One region of the Cetobacterium sp. 2G large genome, then DNA from elsewhere that is predicted to be linked to it. Evidence: riboswitches for the same ligand, from Rfam matches in the RefSeq annotation. Region 1 holds a riboswitch; the other holds the start of a gene.

Region 1 (8,257 bases):
CTGCAATAATTCTAATGTCTAACTCTATATCTCTATTTGAACCTACTCTTGTTACTTTTCTCTCTTGAAGTACTCTTAATATTTTAGCTTGCAAATATAAAGGCATATCTCCAATTTCATCTAAAAATATAACTCCTCCATTTGCTAACTCAAACTTTCCCATACGCCCATTTTTGTCAGCACCTGTAAAAGCTCCTCTCACATATCCAAATAGTTCACTTTCTAAAAGAGACTCAGGAATTGCTGCGCAGTTTATAACAACAAAGGGGGCATTTCTTCTTGAACTATGATAGTGTAAAGCTCTCGCTACTAGCTCTTTTCCTGTTCCACTTTCTCCTGTTATCAACACCGTTGACTTTGAAGGTGCAACATGTTTTATTCTTTCTCTCAATAGTTTAGTAAACTCTGAATCACCTATTATATTTTCTAATGAAACACTATTTGATGTTTCAACTAGGCCTCTAATTCCATCATTTACCTTATTCATATCATCAAAAATAAAAATTTTTTCATTTTTTCCAAAAGCTTCAAAAGGTAATATTTTTCCAAGAACTGTTAACTCTTTTTCTTGAACTTTCAATTTATATATCTCTTCTTCCATAAGAAAATCATTTTGTGAGCTTAATTGTATTTTTTTCCCAAGAATTCTACTATCTGATTCTATCTTTTTCAAAGCAAAATTATTAATACTTGTTATTATCCCCTCACTATTAAATCTCAAAACACCTTTTTGAATTGTATTCAATATTGTTGTAAGAACATTTTCTCTTTCTGTTTTTTCTAAACTTTCATTGTACTCAATAAATCTTATACTTATCAGTTCAGCCATTTGTTCAACAAAATCTAAATAATTTTTTAAATTTTCTAAAACTCTTTTCTTTTGATTTTCATCAAAAGAAACTAAACTTATTAAACCGATTAATTTTCCTTCATACATTATTGGAGTTGATATTTCTAATACTTCTAAACAACAATCTTTTTCTGAACAACCACTACAAATCTCATCCTCTCTAGGATTTAAAATAACTGTTGTTTCTTTGGTTTCTAATGTTTTTTTATTAGCTCTTCCTCTTATTTTTTCACCTATTTTTTGAGGTCCACTTCCTGTTATTCTTATAAGATTTTTATCACAAATCCCAACATCCATTGCAAATAGTTTCGATATTGTTTTTGCATATTTTTTTAACTCATCTTTTATTACTAATAAATCAGTTTTCATTATACTCCCTTTAATTTATACCATTTTTATATATGTATATTATCAAAAATAATCGTAACAGTCAATTTTAAAAAAATAATTCTTGACTTTTTTACTAAAAAAAATTAATATTAATTATAGCATATGCCAATAACTAAAAAAAGAGGTGTTTTTATGAAAATTGCAGTTGTTTCTGAAAATAACAAAATTAGTCAACATTTTGGAAGAGCAGAAGGTTTTTTTGTTTATGATGGTACAAATAAAGAATACCATAAAAGTAATGGACACGGAGCTATTCCTGGACAATTAAAGGAATTAGGCGTTGAATTTGTAGCTTGTGGTGGAATTGGTGAAGGAGCTTTAAATAACTTAAAATCTCTTGATATTAAAGTTTTTTCTGGCCTAGAAGGATTTTGTGACGATATAGCTGATGGATTCTTTAAACATATACTAGTTAACGGAGAAGCAGTATGTAATAGTCATGAGCATCACCATGAACATCATCATGGACATGGACACTCTTGTAATTGTAAGTGCGGAAAATAAATATGGCTAGACCTACTAAAGTTAGAAGTGTAGAATTTATTCCAAATGAAACAAAGTTTATCCCTGAGGGAAGTAAAAATTGTAATATTCATTTTAATAATATAAAAATTGAAGAATTAGAAGCAATCAGACTTAAAGATTTAGAAAATTTATCTCAAGAAGAGTGTGCTGAAAAAATGGGAGTTTCAAGACAAACTTTTCAAAATATACTTAATTCAGCAAGAGTTAAAATAACCGAAGCTCTTATTATGGGATATGGAATTCAATTAAAGGGAGGAGATTTTAAAACTCCTCATTGTCAATTTATATGTAACTCTTGTGGTCAAACTTTTATTCCCACATTAAAAAAAGATTTAGATTTTTGTCCTAATTGTAATTCAGAAGATATATTTTGTACAAAAAAGAAAGTTAAATGTAGAAAAGTTTGCAAATTAGATATAAAATAAAAAAGTGAGTTTGAAAACTCACTTTTTTATTTTATTCTAAAAAGCTGGAACTACTCCACCTTTATAAGTATTTTCTATAAAAACTTTTACTTTTTCACTTTGTAAAGCTTTTACTAATTTCTGAATATCCTCTTTTTTCTCATCTCCCTCTCTTACAGCTATTAAGTTAGCATAAGGTGATTCTTTTCCTTCAATTATCAAAGCTTCTGTTAAAGGATTAAGTCCTGCTTCGATTGCATAGTTACCATTTACTACTGCTAAATCAACATCTTCTAATGCTCTTGGTATTTGAGCAGCATCTAAAGACTTAAATTTTAAATTATTTTTATTTTCTACAATATCAAACTCTGTAGCTAATAAATCTTGAGGATTCTTTAATTTTATAATACCGTTATTATGTAAAAGAATTAAAGCTCTTCCACCATTTGTTGGATCGTTTGGTATTGCTACCACTCCACCTTTTTTTAAATTCTCTATTTTATTAACTTTTTTAGAATAAACTCCTAAAGGTTCTACATGAACATTACCTGCTGATACTAATTTTAAATTTTTTTCTTTAGAAAAAGTTTCTAAATATGGTTTATGTTGGAAAAAATTAGCATCCAACTCTTTTGAATCCAATAGTAAATTTGGTGTTACATAATCTGTTAATTCTATTATTTCTAATTCTACATTTTCATTTTTTAAATCATCTTTTACTAATTGTAAAAGTTGTGCATGAGGAACTGGAGAAGCTCCAACTTTTAATTTTGCCCCAAAACTTATAACTGATCCTAATAAACCTAATACTAAAACTAATTTTTTCATAACTACCTCCCATTTTTTTTCAATCTATTTGATATTAAATTTCCAATTAATTGAACTCCTTGAACTAAAACTATAATAATTAAAACCGAATAAATCATTATATCTAACTTAAATCTATTATAACCAAATCTGATAGCTAAATCTCCAAGTCCACCACCACCAATAGCTCCAGCCATTGCAGATAAACCTATTAAATTAATAACTAATAGTGTTATTCCTTGGATTAGAGATGGTAACGATTCTGGAATCATTACTTTAGTTATTATTGTAAAATTATTAGCTCCTAAACTTTCACTTGCTTCTATTACTCCTCTATCCACTTCTAAAACACAATTTTCAACTATTCTTGCTACAAAGGGAGCTGCCGATATAGAAAGAGGAACTATTGCTGCTGTACTTCCTATTGTCGTTCCTATTATAAGTCTAGATAGTGGTAATAATAAAATCATTAAAATTATATAAGGAAATGATCTTGTTATATTTATAATTCCATTCAAAATTCTATTTATTCCCTTATTTTCAAATATATGTCCATCTGATGTAATTGCTGCTAAAATTCCACAAGGAAATCCTATTCCTAATGAAACCACAGCAGATAATAAAACCATATATATTGTCTCTATCGTCGCTTGTATTAACATATTAAATACCATCGTAAATAACCTCCACTCCTACATCTAAACTTGGAAACCAAGCTATTGCTTCATTTTGTTTATCCATATCCCCTATTAATTCAACCATTAAATGTCCTACCTGCATAGTTGATAAAAGATCAATTGCGCCACCTAAGACATTTATATCTATATTAAACTTTTTTACAGCTTTAGATAATATAGGATCTCCTGCTACTGAGCCTAAAAACATTAATTTTATAACTTTATTTCCAGATTTTTTTATGTAATCAATCTCCTCTTTTTCTTGAGGTGGAACATATGATATTAGTTCTTTTGTAATCTCTGTTTTTGGACTTAAGAATATTTCATATGTTTTTCCAGTTTCTACAACTTCACCATTTGACATAACAGCTACTCTGTCACAAATCTCTCTAATAACTTCCATTTGATGAGTTATTAAGACAACTGTTAATCCCATTTTTTTTTGAATATCTTTAATTAGTTTTAATATAGACTTTGTAGTTTTTGGATCTAAAGCGGATGTTGCTTCATCTGATAAGAGAATATCTGGATTATTAGCTAAGGCTCTAGCTATTGCAACTCTTTGTTTTTGTCCTCCAGAGAGTTGAGTCGGATAAAATTCCTCTTTATCTTCAAGTTCTACTAACTTTAAAAGTTCTTTAACTCTTACATCAATTTCTACTTTTGACCAACCATCAATTTCTAAAGGAAATGCTATATTTTCTTTAACTGTCCTAGATTTTAATAGATTAAAATGTTGAAATATCATTCCAATTTTTTTTCTTTTATTTAATAGTTCTTTTTTTGAAAGTTTTGATAAATCTACTCCTTCAATCTCTATTTTTCCTGTTGTCAATGGCTCTAACCCATTAAATAATCTTATTAAAGAGGATTTTCCAGCTCCACTTAATCCAATAATTCCAAATATTTCACTTTTCTCAATCTTTAAAGAAACATCTTTTACAGCATGAAACTCATTATTATAAATTTTATTCACTCTTTCTAAAGTAATCATTTTATCCTCCCGTATAAAAAAAACTCCCATCTTAATATTTAATTAAGATGAGAGTAAGTAAACAAGACTTCTACTTCTCCCATCTATCTGGAGTTAGCACCACACCATAATGGTAGGTTGCTGAAACGTCATCGGGCCAGTCCCTCGGTCTCTCTTGATGGTTTGCTGTATAATATCTTATTTGAAAAAAAATGTCAATATTTTTTTAAAATAAAATTTTATTTTTGTTTATAGTCATATTAATTCTCTTTTTATTCTGTCATTTATACAAGATAAAAATTCATAATGAGGAACTTTTAAATGATTTATACTTTCTTCTAAATCATGAAATATTTCAATATTATCCCCTTCTTTTACTGAATCATCAACTAAAATAAATGAACTATCCATACTAATATGAACTATTTTAAACTTTTTATTATTGATTATAGACATAATACCTTCACTTCTTTTTGAAAAGCCATCTCCATAACCTAAACGAATTTTTGCTACTTTTCTATATTTTCCTATATTTAAATTTTCTTTTTTTTCATATCCTATATATTTTAAATCATCTATATCTTTTATATCTAATATTCTACCATTTAGCTTAAAAGCTCTTTTTATACATGGATCATAGTATCCTATTTCTTGAAGTCCAAATAAAATAGTTCCACACCGTATATGAGTGCAAAATTCACCCTCTATTGAAATAACTCCAGCACTATTTTGCATATGAATAATCTCAAATCTCTCATCTCCTAACTCTTTTAACATCTGAGAAAATCTTTTTTCTATTAAAATCATATCATCATAATCTGCAGCAAAAACATGGGTACAAAGACCCTTAAATTTTAAATTTTTTTCTCTTATTAGCTCTTTTAGTTTAAAAAAGTCTTTTTCTAAAATTCCATTTCTTCCAAATCCAAAATCTAATTTTAAATGTAATTGTTGTGTTGAAACTCCTTTATCTAAAAGATTTAAAAGATCTTTAAAACTATTTATTACCATATGAATATTTTTATTATTTTTTAAAATTTCTATTTCATCTATTGTTTCTAAAATAATAATATTTATGTTTTCTATTTTTAACTTTAATATTTTTTCAGCTTCGCACTCTCTAGCTACTGCAAAATATTTACAACCATTTTCTGATAAAAATCTAACTATATTTTCTATTCCATGCCCATAAGCATTAGCTTTTACAACAGCTATTATCTCTTTATTTCTAAGTTTTTTTAAATAGTGATAGTTATGTAGAATATTTTCTTTAGAAACTTTTATTTTAAAATCTTTTAATCCCATAACACCCTCCCTATTACTTTTTTACAATAGTATACTCTAAAAACAAAAAAAGGTGAAACATTGTTTCACCTTTTTTAGAAAGTATTATCCTAATAGCTCTTCATTATATTTGTCTATTTCTGCTAATATATCCTCTGTTGTACTCATTGACATTACTCTTTCAACTAACGCCTCTGCTGAAGCTTTATCGATAGCCATTATATTTTTCTTTACTTTTGCAACTGAAATAGCTGACATTGAGAATGCATCTAATCCCATTCCAAATAATAAAGCTGTTGCTCTAGCTTCTCCTGCAAACTCTCCACACATTGATATAGAGATTCCACCTTCATGAGCTCCATCTATTGCTGCTTTAATAGCTGCTAAAACTCCTGGATTGTATGTATCATATAAGTGAGATATTCTCTCATTTCCTCTATCTACTGCTAATGTATATTGAGTTAAGTCATTCGTTCCTATTGAGAAGAAATCAACTTCTTGTGCAAACCATTTAGCTCTAAATGCTGTAGCTGGAGTTTCAATCATAATTCCTAATTGAATATCCTCATCAAATTTTATTCCTTCAGCTCTTAATTCAGCTTTACACTCTTCTAATAAAGCTTTTGATTTTCTACACTCTTCTATTGAAATTACCATAGGTAACATTATTTTAATATATCCAAATGCTGATGCTCTTAAAAGCGCTCTAAACTGTGTTTTTAAGATTTCAGGTCTATCTAGACATATTCTTAAAGCTCTCCATCCTAAGAACGGATTTTCCTCATGTGGTAGCTCCATATACGGTAATGATTTATCTCCACCTATATCCATTGTTCTAATTGTTACTGGATATGATTTTCCATTTTCATCTTTCATTGATTCAGCAACAATTTTATAAGCTTCAAATTGCTCATCCTCTGTTGGGAATCTATCATTTGCCATGAATAAAAACTCTGTTCTATAAAGACCGATTCCATTAGCACCATTTCTTAGAACTCCTGCAACATCTTTTGGAGATCCTATATTTGCCCAAGCTCCAACAGTTATTCCATCTTTCGATGTAGCTGTTTTATCTTTTAATTGCTTTAATAACTCTTTTTCTTCTAAATATTTCTCTCTTTTCTTTGAATACTTTTCTACATCCTCTTGTGTAGGTTCAATTATAACATCACCAGTTAAAGCATCAACTATTATCGAAGCTTCATTAGTTACTAATTCAGTTATATTTCCAGTTCCAACTACTGCTGGAATCTCCAAAGATCTAGCCATAATAGATGAGTGAGCTGTTTTTCCACCAATATCAGTTATAAATGCTACAACATTTTTTAAGTCTAATTGAGCAGTATCTGATGGAGTTAAGTCTCTTGCTACTACAACTGAATTTGCAGGAAGTGAAGATAAATCAACAATATCTATTCCTACTATGTTGTATAACCATCTTTTAGCTATATCTCTTAAATCTGCTGCTCTTTCTCTTAAATACTCATCTTCTAAGTTTGCTAACATATCACAATATCCGCTGATACCTTGCTCTAAAGCATTTTCTGCTGTTATTTTTTCATCTTCAATTAGCTCTGTTACTTCATCAAATAGATCTTCATCTTCTAATAATGTTATATGTCCATCAAATATTGCCGCTTTATCTTCACCTAGTTGTCTAGCTGTTTTTTCTCTAATTTTTAATAATTGCTCTTTAGTTTTTTCTCTACCTTCGATTAACTTTTCTTTTTGAATCTCGATATTTGAGCATTCGCTTTTATCTATGAAAAGCTCCTCTTCTTTATATAAAAATACTTTTCCTACTGCTACCCCTGGAGATGCGTCTATACCTTTTACAAATTTTCTCATATTTTATCTCTCCCAAAACTTTAATTTTTTGACAAAAAAAAGGACAGAGTCACCCCCATCCTTCTCACACTTTAAACTATCGTCCTATTTATTAGTCCTTTAGATTTTCAAGTAGGTGAGCTAACTTCTCAACTGCTTCGTTCTCATCTTCTCCTGCAGCATGAACTGTTATTTTTGCACCTTTTTTAATTCCTAAAGAAAGTAATTTTAGTAAAGATGTTCCTTTTACTTTTTTTCCTTCTTCATTTTCTAATTCAATTTGAGATGTAAATGTTTTTGCTAAACTTACAAATTCGTTACCAGGTCTTGTATGTAGTCCTGTTTCATTTTTAATTTCAACTGTTTTACTTACCATAATCCTACTCACCTTTCTACATTTATTGTTTATTATTATATAAAAACATAAAGTTTAAATCTATTATTCTAATATAGAATACTTAATTTTCAAAATTTTGTCAATTTTTATTTTGAATTGTTTTTTTGTCAAAAAATGTTCATT
Region 2 (8,257 bases), on a different contig from region 1:
ATAAAGAAAATGTGTATGATTTAGAGTGGGCACCAGGAATTAAATATGGAGATATGAGATATCAGTACGAGTATGAAAATTCAAAATACTCATTTGAAGTAGCAGATTTAGAAAGCCACTTTAGATGGTTTGATGATTATGAAAAAGAAGCTGATAGAGCATTAAACGAAAATTTAGTAATGCCAGCATATGACTATGTTTTAAAATGTTCTCACACATTCAACGTTCTAGACTCAAGAGGAGCAATCTCTACAACAGAGAGAATGGCTTATATTTTAAGAGTTAGAAACCTAGCTAAGAGATGTGCAGAAGTATTTGTACAAAATAGAAAAGAACTAGGATACCCTTTACTGAAAAAAAAGTAAAAGGAAAAAAGAGGAGGAATAGAAAGTGAGATTACTTTTTGAAATAGGAATGGAAGAGTTACCTGCAAGATTCCTTGTTCAAACTCTAAAAGAGATGAAAGAGAACTTAGAAGGTAAGTTAAATGAAAAAAGAATAAAATTTGATGAAATAAAAACTTTTGGAACACCAAGAAGACTGGTTGTTTTAGTAGAGGGATTGGCAGAAACTCAAGAAAACTTAGATATCTTAAATATGGGACCTGCAAAACAAGTTGCTTTTGGTGAAAATGGAGAAATTTCAAGAGCAGGATTAGGATTTGCTAAATCTCAAGGCGTAGAAGCTACAGATTTAGAAATCATAGAAACTCCTAAAGGGGAGTATATAGCAGTTAGAAAGTTTTTAAAAGGTGAATGTACAAAAGCTCTACTTTCTGATCTTTTAAAAGAATTGGTACTAGAGATAAACTTCCCTAAATCAATGAAGTGGGGAATGAAAAAATTAAAGTTTGCTAGACCAATTCAATGGTTCTTAGCTTTAGTAGATGGAGAAATAGTAAATTTTGAAATAGAAGGAATAAAAAGTGGAAGAGCATCTAGAGGGCACAGATTCTTTGGAAGTAATTTTGAGGTTTCTACTATTGATGAATATTTTGAAAAAATAAAAGAAAATAATGTAATTATAGATGTTGAAGAGAGAAAGAACTTAATTAAGAAACTTATAAAAGAAAAATGTGAGGATTCTAATGAGCAAGTTTTAGTAGATGAAGATTTATTAAAAGAGGTTGCAAACTTAGTTGAATATCCATATCCAATAGTTGGAACATTTAATTCTGATTTCTTAGAAGTTCCCCAAGATGTTTTAATTATATCTATGCAAGTTCACCAAAGATATTTTCCTATTTTAGATTTAGAAGGAAAACTTTTACCTAAATTTGTTGTAATTAGAAATGGTATTGAAGATTCTGAACAAGTTAGAAAAGGAAATGAGAAGGTTTTATCTGCGAGACTTGCTGATGCAAGATTCTTCTACCACGAAGATTTAAAGAAGCCTCTAGTAGAAAATGTGGAGAAATTAAAACAAGTTGTATTCCAAAAAGATTTAGGAACTATATATAACAAAATTGAAAGATCTCAAAAAATAGCAGATTATTTAATAGAAGCTACAGGAATGGAAACTAGAAAAGAAACTATTGATAGAACAATTTTACTAGCAAAAGCTGATTTAGTTTCTAACATGATTGGAGAAAAAGAGTTTACAAAACTTCAAGGATTTATGGGAGCAGACTATGCACTAAAATCAGGAGAGTCTGAGTTAGTAGCAAAGGGAATTGAAGAACACTATTACCCAAGATATCAAGGAGATCTTTTACCAAAAGGTGTAGAAGGAATTATAGCAGGAATATCTGATAGAATAGACACTCTTTGTGGATGTTTTGGTGTTGGAATAATTCCAAGTGGTTCTAAGGATCCATTTGCTTTAAGAAGAGCAGCTTTAGGTATTGTAAATATTGTTTTAGATTCAAATTTAAATATTTCTTTAAAGGCTTTAGTGGAAAGAGCTTTAGACACACTTGCTGCTGCAGGAGTATTAAAAAGAGATAAAGCTGAAGTTTTAAATGAAGTAATGGAGTTCTTTAAGCAAAGAGCATTAAATGTATTTACAGAAATGGGATATTCAAAGGATATTGTATCTGCAGTTGTAGATAAGAGTTTTGATAACTTAGTTGATACTTTATTAAGAATAAAAGCAGTTGATGAATTTACAAAAATGGATAGCTTTAATAACTTAGTTTCATTAATGAAAAGAGTTGGAAATATCTCTAAAGGATTTGAGGGAGTTATGGTAGATCCTAATCTTTTAAAAGAAGAGATAGAGAAAGAACTATTTGATAAATCTCAAGAAGTTGCAAGAGATGCAAAAGAGATGTTAGTTGCTAAAAATTATATAGGATACTTAAATGTACTTTTATCAACTGAAGATATTATCAATAGATACTTTGAATCTATAATGGTAATGGACAAAGATGAGGTTATAAAAAATAATAGATTATCACAGCTTAATTATATAGCTACAATCTTTAATAAAATGGTTAATTTAACATTAATTGAAGAGAAAAAATAAAAAAATATTGACTAAATAATACAAATAATATATAATTTAGTTACAAAAAAAACAAAATCATCAAGAGAGACTGAGGGACTGGCCCTATGACGTTTCAGCAACCTACCTTAGAGGTGTGGTGCTAATTCCAGAAAGATGACTTATAAGAGCATAAAGCCTTTTATCTTTCTGGAGAGATAAAAGGCTTTTTTTATCTCTTTTGATTAATATTTAGGAGGAAACAATGAAAAATTTAACTTACTTTACTTCGGAGTGTGTATCACCAGGACATCCAGATAAAATAGCAGATCAAATATCAGATGCAGTATTAGACGCATGTATTAAAAATGATCCAGCAGCAAGAGTAGCTTGTGAGGTTTTCTGTACAACAGGACAAGTTGTTGTAGGAGGAGAGATAACAACAACAACTTATATTGATATACAAGATATAGTTAGAAATAAAATAGATGAAATTGGATATAAACAAGGAATGGGATTTGATTCAGATTGCGGAGTTTTAAATGCAATTCATTCTCAATCTCCTGATATAGCTATGGGTGTAGATGTAGGAGGAGCAGGAGATCAAGGAATAATGTTTGGTGGAGCTGTAAAAGAAACACCGGAGTTAATGCCATTAGCATTAGTTTTAGCAAGAGAAATAATTGTAAAATTGACTAGATTAACAAGATCAAAAGAGTTAGTTTGGGCAAGACCAGATGCAAAGTCTCAAGTTACATTAGCTTATGATGAGAATGGAAAAGTTGTAGGAGTAGATACTGTTGTAGTTTCAGTTCAACATAATCCAGATGTAACTCAAGAGCAAATTCATAAAGATGTAAAAGAGCTAGTAATAAAGCCAGTTTTAGAAGCATATAACTTAAATGCAGAAGAAGTAAAAAATTATCATATAAATCCAACTGGAAGATTCGTAATTGGAGGACCACATGGAGATACAGGATTAACTGGAAGAAAAATAATTGTTGATACTTATGGTGGGTTTTTCAGACATGGAGGAGGAGCTTTCTCTGGAAAGGATCCTTCAAAGGTTGATAGATCAGCTGCATATGCAGCTAGATGGGTAGCAAAAAATATTGTTGCAGCAGACTTAGCTGATAAATGTGAAGTTCAATTATCATATGCTATTGGAGTAGTTGAGCCAACATCTGTAAAAGTGGAAACGTTTGGAACAGGAAAAGTAGATGAAATTAAATTAGCTGAAGCTGTTCAAAATGTATTTGATTTAACACCAAGAGGAATTGAAAGAGATTTAGAGTTAAGAAGTGGAAACTTTAATTATCAAGATTTAGCAGCTTTTGGACATATTGGAAGAACAGATTTAGATTTACCTTGGGAAAGAGTAAATAAAGCTGAAGAGTTAAAAAAATATTTAAACAGATAATACTATACGAAAAAAGGGAAGAATGTACTTCCCTTTTTTTTATTTTAGTGTTAAGCTATAAAAAAAGAAAAGGAGAGGTGAATTATGAAATATTTATTTGTAAATTATCCTAAATGTTCAACGTGTGCAAAGGCAAAAAAATGGCTAGAAGAAAATGGAGTGGATTTTGAGTCAAGACATATTGTTGAAAATAAACCAACAAAAGAGGAGTTAAAAAAATGGATTACTTTAAGTGGTCAGCCAATAAAAAAGTTTTTTAATACAAGTGGTATTCTATATAGAGAGATGAACTTAAAGGAAAAAGTAGCTCAAAACAATGAAGATGAACTTTTAGATATTCTATCAACTAATGGAATGTTAGTAAAAAGACCGCTACTTATAGGGAAAGACAAGGTTTTAATAGGATTTAAAGAAAAAGAATGGGAAGAGATAAAAAATTAAAAAACTATTGACAAAGAATGAAAAAAATGGTACTATTATTATGTAGCAACAACGCGTCAGCGATAGTTGCCCCGTTCGTTCAGTGGTAAGGACAATAGATTTTCACTCTATAAACAGGGGTTCGATTCCCCTACGGGGTACCATTTGGAAGCATAGCTCAGTTGGGAGAGCACCTGCCTTACAAGCAGGGGGTCACTGGTTCAAGTCCAGTTGTTTCCACCATTTGAACTTTTAAAGCACATATGTGCTTTTTTTTTATTTTTTGTAAAATAAAAAAAGGGATAAATTATGCTTAGCCCTTTTTTACAATTGCTTTTTCAAAAGATTAGTTGTATCTAGTTTATAAGACTCTTTATTGTTTAAAAAATTAAGAACATCTTCAGTTAGGTCAACACCACCATAAATTGTAGCACTTTTTTCAATAACCATTTCTAAATTTTTTTGTTTTCCAATTAAAATAGCAACAGAATCTATTTCGAATTTTATATCATAAATAAAATTTTGTTGATCCTCTTGAAAAACACGTTCAGAAGTCTCAATCTTTTCTTGAAATTGTTTTTTTAAATCTAATAATTTTTTTTTGTCATCTTCTGTAATTTTTGAATTTGATTTGATAATCTTCTCTTGTTCTAATAAGCTTTGTCTTAATCCTTCAATTTCTGAATTTAACTCTAATCTTTTATTTTCAAGTTTTTCTTCCATTTCAAAACGCTTATTGTATTGACTAAAGATGTATTCAGAGTCGATAACTCCAATATTGAGTGCAAAGGCTGAAGTGGTCATAAAAAGCAATAGAAATAAAACATTCATATAAATACTCCTTTTTGTGGAATTTTATTCTTATTATACATTATTTTGTCAATATTTGATATAATATTTAAAAGAAAAATAAAAAGAGGGTGGAGAATTGAATAAGAAACTAAAAATATTTTTACTTTTGATACAGATATTTGGTATCGGGCTTTCTTTATATTATAGAAAATTTTTATTAACAGTTGCGGTAGTTTTAATGTTAATATATAATCTATACGTTTTTTTTAAATGGAAAAAAATAAAAATGAAAAATAATTTTATACTAAGATCGTTTATAGCTTCAGATATAATTTTATTTTGTTTTTTTATTTTAATATTTAGAATGATTCAGATACAATTATTTGATTCAAACAATTATAAAGAAGCTATAAATAAGCAGATAAATGTCGAAAGAAGAGAAGGTGGAGAAAGAGGAAACATATACGATTCAAAGGGAAAAGGGTTAGCATATAGTATTAATATGTACGAATTATCAGTTGATCCCAAAAGATTTATAAAATCTTTAGAGGCACCTGAAGCTTTAAAAGAGTTAGTAAATAAGAAGTATATAAGAGATAACTATAGACCATTGTTAAATACAATAAATAAACTAGGAAAAGAGGAAAGAGTTTATAAAAGATTAAACAGGAATATAGATGATGTAGAGAAAAAAGAGATTGAAGAGATTTTAGAAAAATATAATATAAAAGGTAAAAATATTATATTTTTAAGTGGAAGAAAAGAAAGAAGATATTACAAGCCGGATCAATATTTCTTTTTAGTTGGAAATATAGGTTTTAAGAAGGGTACAGAAAAAGAAGGGATTTTTGGAATAGAACTTTTTTATGAAAATTATTTAAAAGGGGATAAAATATCTAGAATAATCCCAAGTATTAGAAGTTTAGGAATCGGATTGCCTACTTCTAGTGCTAGAACAAAAGTTAATTTAGATGGTATGAATATTCATTTAACTGTTGATAATGATTTACAATATATTTTAAATGATGAAATGGAAAAACAGTTTAAAAAAACAAATTCAGAAGAGGCGTACGCTGTTTTAATGGATCCAAATAATGGTAAAATATTAGCAACTTCATTTTTTAGAAAAAATAAAAAAAATGTAGCTAATCCAATATTCCAATCCCAAGTAGAGCCGGGATCTATATTTAAACCACTTGTAATAGCCGCAGCCTTACAAGAGAAAAAAATAAGAAGAAATACTAATTTTGATATTGGAAATGGAACCATAACGAAATATAAACATACTATAAGAGAAAGTAGTAGAAGTGTAAAAGGTATTTTAACAACTGAAGAGATATTAAAAAAGTCAAGTAACGTAGGAATGGTATTAATAGGAGATAAATTTACAAATGAGGAGTTTGACTCATATTTAGAGAGATTTGGATTATATGATAAAACAGGTGTTGATTATCCTTATGAAAAAAAACCTAGAAGAGAATCTGTAAAAAGATGGAATGGATTGAAAAAAAGTACAATGTCCTTTGGACAAGGAATTGCCGTAACACCAATTCAAATGATAACGGCTTTTTCCGCAGTAATAAATGGTGGAGTAATGTATCAACCATATATAGTTGATAAAATAACAGATAGAGATGGTTTAGTAGTTAGAAGAAATTTACCTATACAAAAAGGGAAAATTATAACAGAAGCAGTATCAAAAGAGATGAGAGCGATGATGGAGTTAGCTGTATTGGAAGGAACTGTAAAAAAAGCTCATGTTGATGATTATAGAATAGGTGGAAAAACAGGAACTGCTCAATATAGTGAACATGGAAGATATGTAAAGCATGAATATTTATCATCTGTAATGGGATTTTTTCCTGTAGAAAAACCTCAGTATATACTACTAGCTATGTTTTTTAAGCCTCAAGGAGATGTTTTGTATGATAAATATGGCGGAACAGCAGCAGCTCCAGTATTAGGAGAAGTTGTAAAAAGGGTAACTAAGATAAAAAATATTTATTCACAAAAGATAGAGAACATAAGAGTTCAAGGAAAACGAAGTTTGAGAAGTATAGAAAATAATGAAGAATTAGTTATAATGCCAGATCTAAAAGGGTTAAGTGCCAGAGAGGTTATTGAAATTTTTAAGGGTAGTGATATTGAAGTTGAATTAACAGGAACAGGTGTTGTTCAAAGTCAAAGCGTTGAACCACAAAAAGAATTGGTAGATATAAAGAAAATAAAAATAAAATTAAACTAGGAGAAAGTAATGAGATATTATAGTGTCTATATAGAAAAGACAAAAGATTTCTATACTTATGCCAGTGATGAAGAGAGTATAAACGTTGGAGATAGAGTTTTGGTATCTTTTAGAAATAAAGATAAAGTGGGACTAATTATTGAAGAAGAAAAAGATAAAGAGTATACTTTTAAAGTTTTGAAAATAAAAAAAGTATTATATGAAGAGTTAAGTTTTTCTAAAAAATTTATAAAATTGTTGTTATGGATAAGAGATTACTATATGAGTCCTTTTGATCAAGTTTTTTCTACAGCAGTGCCTTCAGGAGTAAAAATAAAGTATGAGGATATTTATCGACCTAAAAATCTTAGTGGCACTTTAATTAAAGATGAGATTTTAGAATATTTTTTGAAAAAGAGTTTAGTTAGAAAAAAAACATTGGTTGATAGATTCACAAAAAATAAAATACAGGAATATCTAGATAATAATTATTTAAAAGTTCAAGATAGTTGGTATGGTCTTCAAGAAGATGTTGAAGATGTTGATTTAGAACTGAAATTATATTTTCAAGAGAGAGTAGAAATTGGAAAAGCAACTTTAGAAAAGAAATTTGACAAAAAAACTATTGAAAATCATTTGAAGAACGGAACATTAATACTTGAAAGAAAAATAAAAAGTTTTAATGAAGAAAAATTGAAAAAAGATATTGAAAAAGAGGTATGTAAAGAGGATACTAAATTAAATTCAGAGCAAGAGAGAATAAAAAGTGGTATTGAAACTTCAAATAAAAGGCATTTTTTAATAAGAGGAGTAACAGGATCGGGAAAAACTGAGATATATATACAACTTATAAAGAGAGCTTTAGAAAATGGAAAAGGATCAATATTTTTAGTTCCAGAAATATCTTTAACTCCTCAAATGGTAAAAAGATTTAAAAAAGAATTTGGAGAAGGGGTGGCAATACTTCATAGTAGATT

Evidence for each region. A riboswitch is a leader RNA that binds a small molecule or an ion and turns the genes downstream of it on or off. The one in region 1 is predicted to bind S-adenosylmethionine.
Region 2: linked by a shared signal. The riboswitch ahead of metK (methionine adenosyltransferase) and the one ahead of H5J23_RS02485 (methionine ABC transporter ATP-binding protein) in region 1 are both predicted to bind S-adenosylmethionine.

Annotation. Positions count from the first base shown of each region.
Region 1 covers NZ_JACHTH010000003.1:267,594-275,850, forward strand. Annotated here, with positions in the region: gene H5J23_RS02460 (sigma 54-interacting transcriptional regulator) at 1-1,219, opposite strand, end outside; gene H5J23_RS02465 (NifB/NifX family molybdenum-iron cluster-binding protein) at 1,373-1,744, shown strand; gene H5J23_RS02470 (DUF134 domain-containing protein) at 1,747-2,190, shown strand; gene H5J23_RS02475 (MetQ/NlpA family ABC transporter substrate-binding protein) at 2,227-2,997, opposite strand; gene H5J23_RS02480 (methionine ABC transporter permease) at 3,000-3,650, opposite strand; gene H5J23_RS02485 (methionine ABC transporter ATP-binding protein) at 3,640-4,647, opposite strand; SAM riboswitch class I at 4,724-4,811, opposite strand; gene H5J23_RS02490 (alanine racemase) at 4,882-5,931, opposite strand; gene ptsP (phosphoenolpyruvate--protein phosphotransferase) at 6,016-7,758, opposite strand; gene H5J23_RS02500 (HPr family phosphocarrier protein) at 7,850-8,113, opposite strand.
Region 2 covers NZ_JACHTH010000005.1:361,967-370,223, forward strand. Annotated here, with positions in the region: gene glyQ (glycine--tRNA ligase subunit alpha) at 1-365, shown strand, start outside; gene glyS (glycine--tRNA ligase subunit beta) at 391-2,466, shown strand; SAM riboswitch class I at 2,521-2,608, shown strand; gene metK (methionine adenosyltransferase) at 2,690-3,844, shown strand; gene H5J23_RS04550 (arsenate reductase family protein) at 3,929-4,285, shown strand; tRNA gene H5J23_RS04555 (tRNA-Glu) at 4,354-4,428, shown strand; tRNA gene H5J23_RS04560 (tRNA-Val) at 4,432-4,507, shown strand; gene H5J23_RS04565 (OmpH family outer membrane protein) at 4,589-5,095, opposite strand; gene H5J23_RS04570 (penicillin-binding protein) at 5,193-7,301, shown strand; gene priA (primosomal protein N') at 7,311-8,257, shown strand, end outside.